One region of the Rhizobium sp. 01L410 genome, then DNA from elsewhere that is predicted to be linked to it. Evidence: predicted binding sites of a transcription regulator. Region 1 holds the regulator's gene; the other holds the start of a gene.
The links. Region 1 encodes LexA, which represses DNA repair genes until DNA is damaged. Its sites were predicted from a motif close to TGTTCNNNNTGTGTTCNG; they were not measured.
Positions count from the first base shown of each region.

Region 1 (4,204 bases):
CGGCCCATGCTGCCATCTTCCAGATAAACGTCGACCTCGACGGTGGGGTTGCCACGGCTATCGAGAATCTCGCGGGCGATGATATCGGTAATTGCAGTCATGGGTTTCTTCCTGCTCGGTGGGTGGGATAAATCGTTTGAAATCGTCTTAATCGAAGGCACGCAAATTACAATGGCCGTTTTTGAGCCGCCTAACATGCCTTCGTTTCCAGCCTCATTCGAGGCCTATTACAGGATCATGTCAGCCTTTTGAACGTCAGGCCGCTTTCGCGATGGCGTCGAAGGCGAGAAGCTTTTCGAGAAGCCGCGGCATGTCCTTCAGATAGACCATATTCGGTCCGTCGGACGGCGCGTTGTCCGGGTCTTCGTGCGTTTCGACGAAGACACCCGCGACACCGACGGCAACGGCGGCACGCGCCAGGGTCTCGACGAATTCGCGCTGGCCGCCGCTCGAACCGCCCTGCCCGCCCGGCTGCTGCACGGAATGCGTGGCGTCGAAGATAACAGGGGCGCCAAGTGCAGCCATGATTGGCAGCGAGCGCATGTCCGATACCAGTGTGTTGTACCCGAAGGAGGCACCGCGTTCGCAGAGCAGGATGTTCGGATTGCCGCTGGCATTCAGCTTGGCGAGGACATTCTTCATGTCCCAGGGCGCCAGGAACTGGCCCTTCTTGACGTTGACGATCCGGCCGGTCTTGGCGGCAGCAACGAGAAGGTCCGTCTGGCGGCTGAGGAAGGCCGGGATCTGCAGGATGTCGGCGACGGTTGCCACCTGCTCGCACTGCTCTTCCGTGTGGATATCGGTCAGAACAGGAAAGCCGAATTCCTTCTTCAGATCGGAGAAGACTTCGAGCGCCTTTTCAAGACCGATGCCGCGCTCGGCAGAAAGCGATGTGCGGTTCGCCTTGTCGAAAGACGACTTATACACGAGGCCGATACCGAGCGACTTGCAGAGTTCGCTCAGAACACCGGCGACCATGAAAGCATGGTCGCGGCTTTCCATCTGGCAAGGACCGGCGATCAGCGACAGCTTGCCCGTATTCGAAAAAGTAACGCGTCCAGCACCCTCGCCGGCGACGACTTCTGCATTGGTATTTGTCATTGGGTCTCCTCGAAGGCAAAGATTGCGCCTTGTCCCGGCGCCGGCTTCACCAGCAGACGATTGTTCATACTGACATGGGTGATCCCGTTAGCAGCCAAATGCGCCGCTGTCACGGCCAGATCACCGACCGAAAAGACGATTGCGCGCGCCCTGAGGCCGTTATCGGTGACAAGTGGCTCGGCATCGAAATAGGCCTCCATGCCCTCGTTCGAGAAGATGGAAAGTCTCCCGTTCGGCAATTCGAAGGATAGGCCGAGTGCCGCCTCCTTAGGCTCCACTCCACCGCTGGCCGTCTCCAGAAATTCAGCGAAGGCCTGCGGATCCTCAGCGCTCAGGGCAATCTCGCTGATGCCGGTGACGCCGTTTGCATGGGTTTCCAGTGCCTTGCGATCGGCCGGAAAGGCGTTGATCCGCTGGCAGGCGAAGAAGAAGACATCGGGTGCCCGGAGATCGGCGGCAAAGGCGAGCTTGAAGGCGCCTGTCGCCTGTGTTCCGTCGGGCATGACGATCGGCCGCGAGAATTCGACCATATCACCGCCGCTCAGCTGTGCGCCGTCATAGGAAGCCTTGTCCGCATCGGCATCATCGGTGCCGAAGACAACAGCCGAAAAGCCGTCATCGCCGCAGCGGAAGCGGAAGGCCTGATCGCGGGCGACGAAGCTGTTGCCCTTCGCGACGGCCGCGTCGCACTCCGCCTGGTTGGCGACACCGAGCGGTTCGAGATAGGTCCTGTCGGCAAGGAAGACGCAGGCATTCTCCGTTCCGAACGGATGACGGCCATCGGCCGCGACGGTGAAACCGAGACGGCCGAGTCGCTCGCGGGCAACATCTATATGGGTGACGGGCAGTACCAGATGATCGAGCGGATGCGTCATGGCGGTTCCCTCCGGTGAAGCCGGCAGAGATTTGCACGCCCTGCCCGGCAAAGCGCAAGCGTGGATCACCAATCCGGCAAATAAACTTTCAAAAACGACGAAAAATCATCGGAAGTTTTACCAATATTTAGGCACTTGCGGAACACATATGGAACATATAGTGTCCGTTCTGGCTTTGTTTCACGAATCTGGGGAAAGACTTCGATGCTGACGCGCAAACAACAGGAGCTTCTCCTCTTCATTCACGAGCGGATGAAGGAGTCCGGCGTACCGCCGTCCTTCGACGAAATGAAGGACGCGCTCGACCTGGCTTCCAAGTCGGGCATCCATCGCCTGATCACCGCGTTGGAAGAGCGCGGTTTCATTCGCCGCCTACCGAACAGGGCGCGCGCACTCGAGGTCATCAAGCTTCCGGAAGCCTACAGCCCGAGCATTCAGCCGCGCCGCGGATTCTCGCCGAGCGTCATCGAAGGCAGCCTCGGCAAGCCGCAGCCGGTCGCGCCGCCGAAGCCGGCGAACGAGGACAATCACACGTCGATCTCCGTGCCGGTCATGGGCCGGATCGCAGCCGGTGTGCCGATTTCGGCGATCCAGCAGAACACCCACGACATTACAGTTCCCGCCGACATGCTCGGAAACGGTGAGCACTATGCTCTTGAGGTCAAGGGCGACTCCATGATCGAGGCCGGCATCTTCGACGGCGACACGGTCATCATCCGCAACACCAATACCGCCAATGCCGGTGATATCGTCGTTGCGCTCGTCGATGACGAAGAGGCAACACTGAAGCGCTTCCGCCGCAAGGGCGCGTCCATTGCGCTCGAAGCTGCCAACCCGGCTTACGAAACCCGCATTTTTGGACCTGACCGCGTCAAGGTTCAGGGCAAACTCGTCGGCCTTATCCGCCGCTATCACTGAGCGGTTCGCTTTCACCAAAAGCTCCACTGCGCCAGTCATAGGCGCGGTGGCGGGTCCAGGGACGATCGAGACCCTCGAATGATGTGGTGATTTCGGCGATCCCATTGGGGAAACGAAGCTCGACAGCGCCTGTCTTCCGCAATGTCTCCCCGGTGAAAAGCATGGCGCCTGAGCGGCAGGTATCGAGGCGCAGGCGAATCGGTGTGACGACGATATCGGATATGTCGCAGGCTGGGCCAAGGAACGCCGCATTCTCGACCACGGTCAGGATCGAACCGTTGTCGAGCTTCGCCGTACACCAGGCATTTTTCACGCATGAGAAGCGCTCGCCCGTCGCACTCGCCTTGATCGCGTTCATGGTGTCGTTCTGCTGTGTCTCCGTCAGTTTCAGCCTTTCACCGCGCGGTGCGATGGGAATATCCGGCAGCGCCGGGAACGCCGGTGGTAGATGCTCATCGAGCACCAGCGCGCGCCTCCATTGATCAAAGATGAAGCCCGGTGGCCGTTCGCGATTGGTGGCGAGGCCGTTGTCGCTGACGATGCCCGCCATGCTCCCGTCCTCGGCAATCACGATTTTCGGCGGCGGAGGACCTCCAAACATCGCGGCGGCTGTCGTCGATGCCATCAAGATCGCGGTGCCGAGATGGCGCATGCGGCTGCGCAGCAAAGTCAGCAGCAGGAAACCTGTCACCGCCGCGGGAAAGTACCAAGACGCCAGGCGCCCGACGCCGATATCGCCGCCCCATGAGGCAACCGTCCTGGCGATGGCGATCACCAGATCGAGCCCGAAGCCCGTCACCTGCCACGCCCATGCATCGAGGCCGAAGGGCATCAGCAGCATGGCAATGAGGCCGAACGGCATGATGATGAAGGAGATGATCGGCATGGCGGCGAGATTGGCTGGCAGGCCATAGGCCGTCAGCCGGTGGAAGTGCTCGACCGAGAACAATGCAGTCGAGAAGCCGCCGATGACGGAGGTCAGCAGGATGCCGCCGAAGAACGCAGCGGCGGAAGACAGCATCCTGACGGCGCGAAACTTTGCGAAGGGCCGGTCGCGCACCGGCCTCTCCTTCCAGAGCGCATAGCCGGCGACGAGGGCCAGTGTCGCGGCGAAGGACATCTGGAAGCTTGGCCCCATGATCTCCGAGGGTGAGAGGACAATGATCACGAGCGCCGATAAGGCTACGTTGCGCAGACTGATCGACGGCCGGTCGAAGAAGACCGCCGCCAGCATGATTGCCATCATGATAAAGGCGCGTTCGGCGGAGACGGCGAAGCCCGAGATCAGGAAATAGGCGGTGACGGCGGCA
Region 1 covers NZ_JBFTST010000008.1:95,437-99,640, forward strand. The annotation lists gene eno (phosphopyruvate hydratase) at 1-101, opposite strand, end outside; gene kdsA (3-deoxy-8-phosphooctulonate synthase) at 256-1,101, opposite strand; gene AC1DV9_RS18465 (VOC family protein) at 1,098-1,976, opposite strand; gene lexA (transcriptional repressor LexA) at 2,181-2,894, shown strand; gene AC1DV9_RS18475 (ComEC/Rec2 family competence protein) at 2,875-4,204, opposite strand, start outside.

Region 2 (4,204 bases), on a different contig from region 1:
CCGCCCTTGAAGTTGAAGGCGCCGCAATAGGCGCGGGAGTTCATGTCGAACTTGCCGAGCTTGATGACTTCGGCACCGCCGGAGATTTCTTCCCAGACCGTCTTGTTGCCATCCAGCGCATCGCGGCTCTGGTCGACATAGCCGAGATGCACGGTGTCACCGATGCGCACCGAACCGGCATCCGGCTTTTCCTGGCCGGTGATCATCTTGAACAGCGTCGTCTTGCCGGCGCCGTTCGGACCGATGATGCCGACGATGCCGCCCGGCGGCAGCTTGATCGACAGGTCGTTGATCAGCGTGCGGCCTTCGAAGCCCTTGGTGATGCCTTCCATCTCGATGACGACATTGCCGAGACGCTCGGAGACCGGGATGATGATCTGCGCATCGCCGGGACGGATGCCTTCGGCGGCATCGACCAGCTGTTCGTAGGCCTTGATACGGGCCTTGGACTTCGCCTGACGGGCCTTCGGGCTGGAGGCGATCCATTCCTGTTCGCGCGACAGCGCCTTCTGGCGGCCGGCTTCTTCGCGGTTTTCCTGCAGCATGCGCTTGGCCTTGGCCGTCAGGTAGGCAGAGTAGTTGCCTTCGTACGGAATGCCGCGGCCGCGGTCGAGCTCGAGGATCCAGCCCGTTACGTTGTCGAGGAAGTAGCGGTCGTGGGTGATCATCATCACGGCGCCCGGATAATCGCGCAGGTGCTTTTCGAGCCACGCGATGGTTTCTGCGTCGAGGTGGTTGGTCGGTTCGTCGAGCAGCAGCAGGTCCGGCTGCGACAGGAGCAGGCGGCAGAGTGCGATACGGCGGCGTTCACCGCCCGAGAGAATGGTGACGTCGGAATCCTTCGGCGGGCAGCGCAGCGCTTCCATCGCCATTTCGACCTGCTGTTCCAGATCCCAGAGATTCTGGCTGTCGATGATGTCCTGGAGCTTGGCGCCCTCGTCCGCCGTCTCGTCGGAATAGTTCATCATCAGCTCGTTGTAGCGGTCGATGATCGCCGTCTTGTCGGCAACGCCCATCATGACGTTCTCGAAGGCGGTCTTTGTCGGATCGAGATGCGGCTCCTGCTCAAGGTAGCCAACGGTCGCACCGTCGGCGAGCCAGGCTTCGCCTGTGTATTCCTTGTCCTGACCGGCGATGATGCGCAGCACCGTCGACTTACCGGCGCCGTTCGGGCCAAGAATACCGATCTTGGCATCCGGGTAGAACGACAGGTTGACGTTCTCGAGAATTTTCTTGGCGCCGTAAGACTTGTTGAGTCCCGACATGTGATAAATGAACTGACGTGCCATCTTTAAACTGCTCCGCGCGCAAACGTGTAAATCCGTGGCCGCTATGTAGGCGAAACCCGGCTCCCGGGCAACGCCGAAACCGGCCTCTCTTACGCTTTGCAGCAGTCTTTGCCTCAGAAACCGGCCGCGTCTACCACACCCTGGTCGCATCCGAAGGAGGTTCGTCCCGCCCCCTGGATCAGCGTGCCGAGATTATCGGCAGAGCCTGGTGCCACCGCATCCTCAGACAAGCCGATCGTCAGCTCGCTGATAACCCGCACACCGCCGGCCCTGCGGCAGCTCATCTTGACCCGGTCGGCAGCGCCTGCTCCAAAACTCTTGTCGAAGGCGGCCTTGATCTGATCGGCGCTGACAGACTTGCCGATATTGGCGGCGAACAGCTCGCGCACCGCCGATGCATTGAGATCGCCGATCAGCCGCACGGCCGTGCCGAAATAGGCGTCGGCCGAGAGTTTCGTACAGGTGCCGTGCTTGGTCCACTCGTGACGCTCGAGCGCCGATTGCGTGCCCGGCATCGCTTTTGCCAGCGCCGCCGCATTCTCCGGCGTCAGCTTGACCTCAGGCAACGACCGCCAGTCGCCATCCTTGTCCGCCGCCTGCTCCTCCTTCGAGACGCCGCAATAATTCTGCCGCATCGGCCAGAGACCATGGAGGGTAAAATTGGTCGCGTCGAAGCGATCCCGCCTCTGGCTGGCGCATTCCGGCTTCTTCTGGTTCGTCTGGCAAAAGGCCGGTTGCCAGCTTGCAGCGAGGATGAAGCGCGTGCGCCCCTGCCCTTCCTGTGCGAAAGCCGAAGCCGCCAACAGGCCTGACAAAGCCACGATTGCCGCATTCAGAAAGAACCTGCTCATCTCCATCCCCTAGACAGAACAATACAAGAACAAGTAAGCACGAAGCGCAACGTTCCGCAACCCTGAATCGCAGCATTTTCCCCTGCAAATCGCCGCAGGCCCGCTTGCATTTGACGGCCGATCTGATCTTCTGCGCGCCGGGAGGATCGGATGTTTTCGCAAACACAATGGCTTAACGTGACAGAAGCGTCGCTCGCTTTTCACAGCGAGACGGCCGCGGGCGCGCCACGCGGTATCCTCGTCGTCTGCCACGGCCTTGCCGAGCATTCGAAACGCTATCAGCGCTTCGCAGAGGCCATGGCCGCGCGCGGCTATCATGTCTTTGTGCACGATCATCGCGGCCACGGCGAGACCAAGGCGCCGGATGCGCCGGTCGGGCAGTTCGCGAGGCGCGACGGTGTATCCCGCGTCATCGATGACGTCGCCGCCATGCGCGATCATGCAGCGAGCCTGCACCCGGGGCTCCCCGTCATCCTCTTCGGCCATTCGATGGGCGGGCTGATCGCGCTCAACGCCGCGGAGACCTATCCGGAGAAATTCGATGCGGTTGCCGTCTGGAATTCGAATTTCGCCGTTGGCCTCTCCGGCCGCGCCGCGCAAATGATCCTGCGCGCCGAAAAGGCGCTGAAGGGCTCGGATGTGCCAAGCGGCATGCTGCCGCGATTGACCTTCGCCGCCTGGGGCAAGTCCATTCCCGGCCACACAACGGAATTCGACTGGCTGTCGCGCGATCCGGCGGAGGTCGCGAAATATATCGCCGATCCTCTGTGCGGCTTCGATGCCTCTGTATCGATGTGGCTCGACGTTTTCGAACTGACATTCCGGGCGATGAAAAAGGAACAGCTCGACCGGCTTCCGAAGGATCGTCCGATCCATCTTGTCGGCGGTGGGCAGGATCCGGCAACGGAGCGCGGAAAAGCCGTTCTGTGGCTCTCAAACCATTTGAAACGGCAGGGCTTCTCCCGTATCACCACTGAAATATATCAGGACTTCAGGCACGAGACCTTGAACGAGACCGGCGCAGCAGATGCCATCTCGGCCTTCGCCGATTGGTGCGACGGCGCGGTCATGCGGTCCTGACGGGAACATTCCACATGGCAGGCGCGGCAATGAAGACGAACACCTCCTCCGAAGTTACCATGGGCCTGGCGCTCATGCTTCTGTCGGTGCTGTTTTCACCGCTGATCGACATCTTCGCCAAGCTGGCGATCGCCACCGTCCCCTCGGCCGAGATTACCGCCGCGCGTTTCGCCGTCCAGGCGATCTGCATGCTGCCCGTCGTCATCTGGCGCAAGAACCTCGCCGACCTGTCGTGGAAGCAGACCTTCTATCACGCGATCCGCGGGATCATCATGACCATCTCGATGATCTCCTTCGTCGCGACGCTGAAATACATGTCGGTCGCCGATGCCATCGCCATCTTCTTCGTCGAGCCGATCATCCTGACGATCCTCAGCAGCATTTTCCTCGGCGAAGCCATCGGCTGGCGGCGCTACACAGCCTGCGGCGTCGGCTTCTTCGGCGCCATCCTGATCATCCAGCCGAGCTTCCAGGAAGTCGGCTTCGTGGCGCTGCTTCCCGTCGTCAGCGCCGTCTGCATCGCCATTTCGGCGATGATGAACCGGGCCCTGGCGCAGCGCGAAGACCCCTGGGTCATGCAGTTCCAGATGGGCCTCTGGGGCCTGCTTTTCTGCGCCATCATTCTCTATGTCGGCGAAGGAAGCGGCTCCGATGTCTTCGATCCGGTCATGCCCTCTTCGATCGCCTTCGCCTATCTTGCGGGCGTCGGCGTCATGGCGGCGATCGCCGGCATTCTCGGCGTCTATGCCTATCGCGCCGCTCCGGCATCGACGCTGGCGCCGCTGCAATATTTCGAGATCGTCTCGGCGACGATCTTCGCCTGGCTGGTCTTTGGCGACTTCCCGGATGCCATCAAATGGCTCGGTATCCTGATCATCATCGCTTCGGGCCTCTACATCATCTGGCGCGAGCGGCGCTTTGCATCGAAGCCCGTATCCGATACATCTGAGGCAACACGGGCGCCGTAATCCGCCCGCGGGAGCA
Region 2 covers NZ_JBFTST010000002.1:37,329-41,532, reverse strand. The annotation lists gene ettA (energy-dependent translational throttle protein EttA) at 1-1,289, opposite strand, end outside; gene AC1DV9_RS04725 (ribonuclease T2 family protein) at 1,403-2,140, opposite strand; gene AC1DV9_RS04720 (lysophospholipase) at 2,291-3,220, shown strand; gene AC1DV9_RS04715 (DMT family transporter) at 3,250-4,188, shown strand.
Region 2: AC1DV9_RS04725 (ribonuclease T2 family protein) is a predicted target of LexA. The motif match lies at 2,155-2,172, and genes of this name have one in related genera.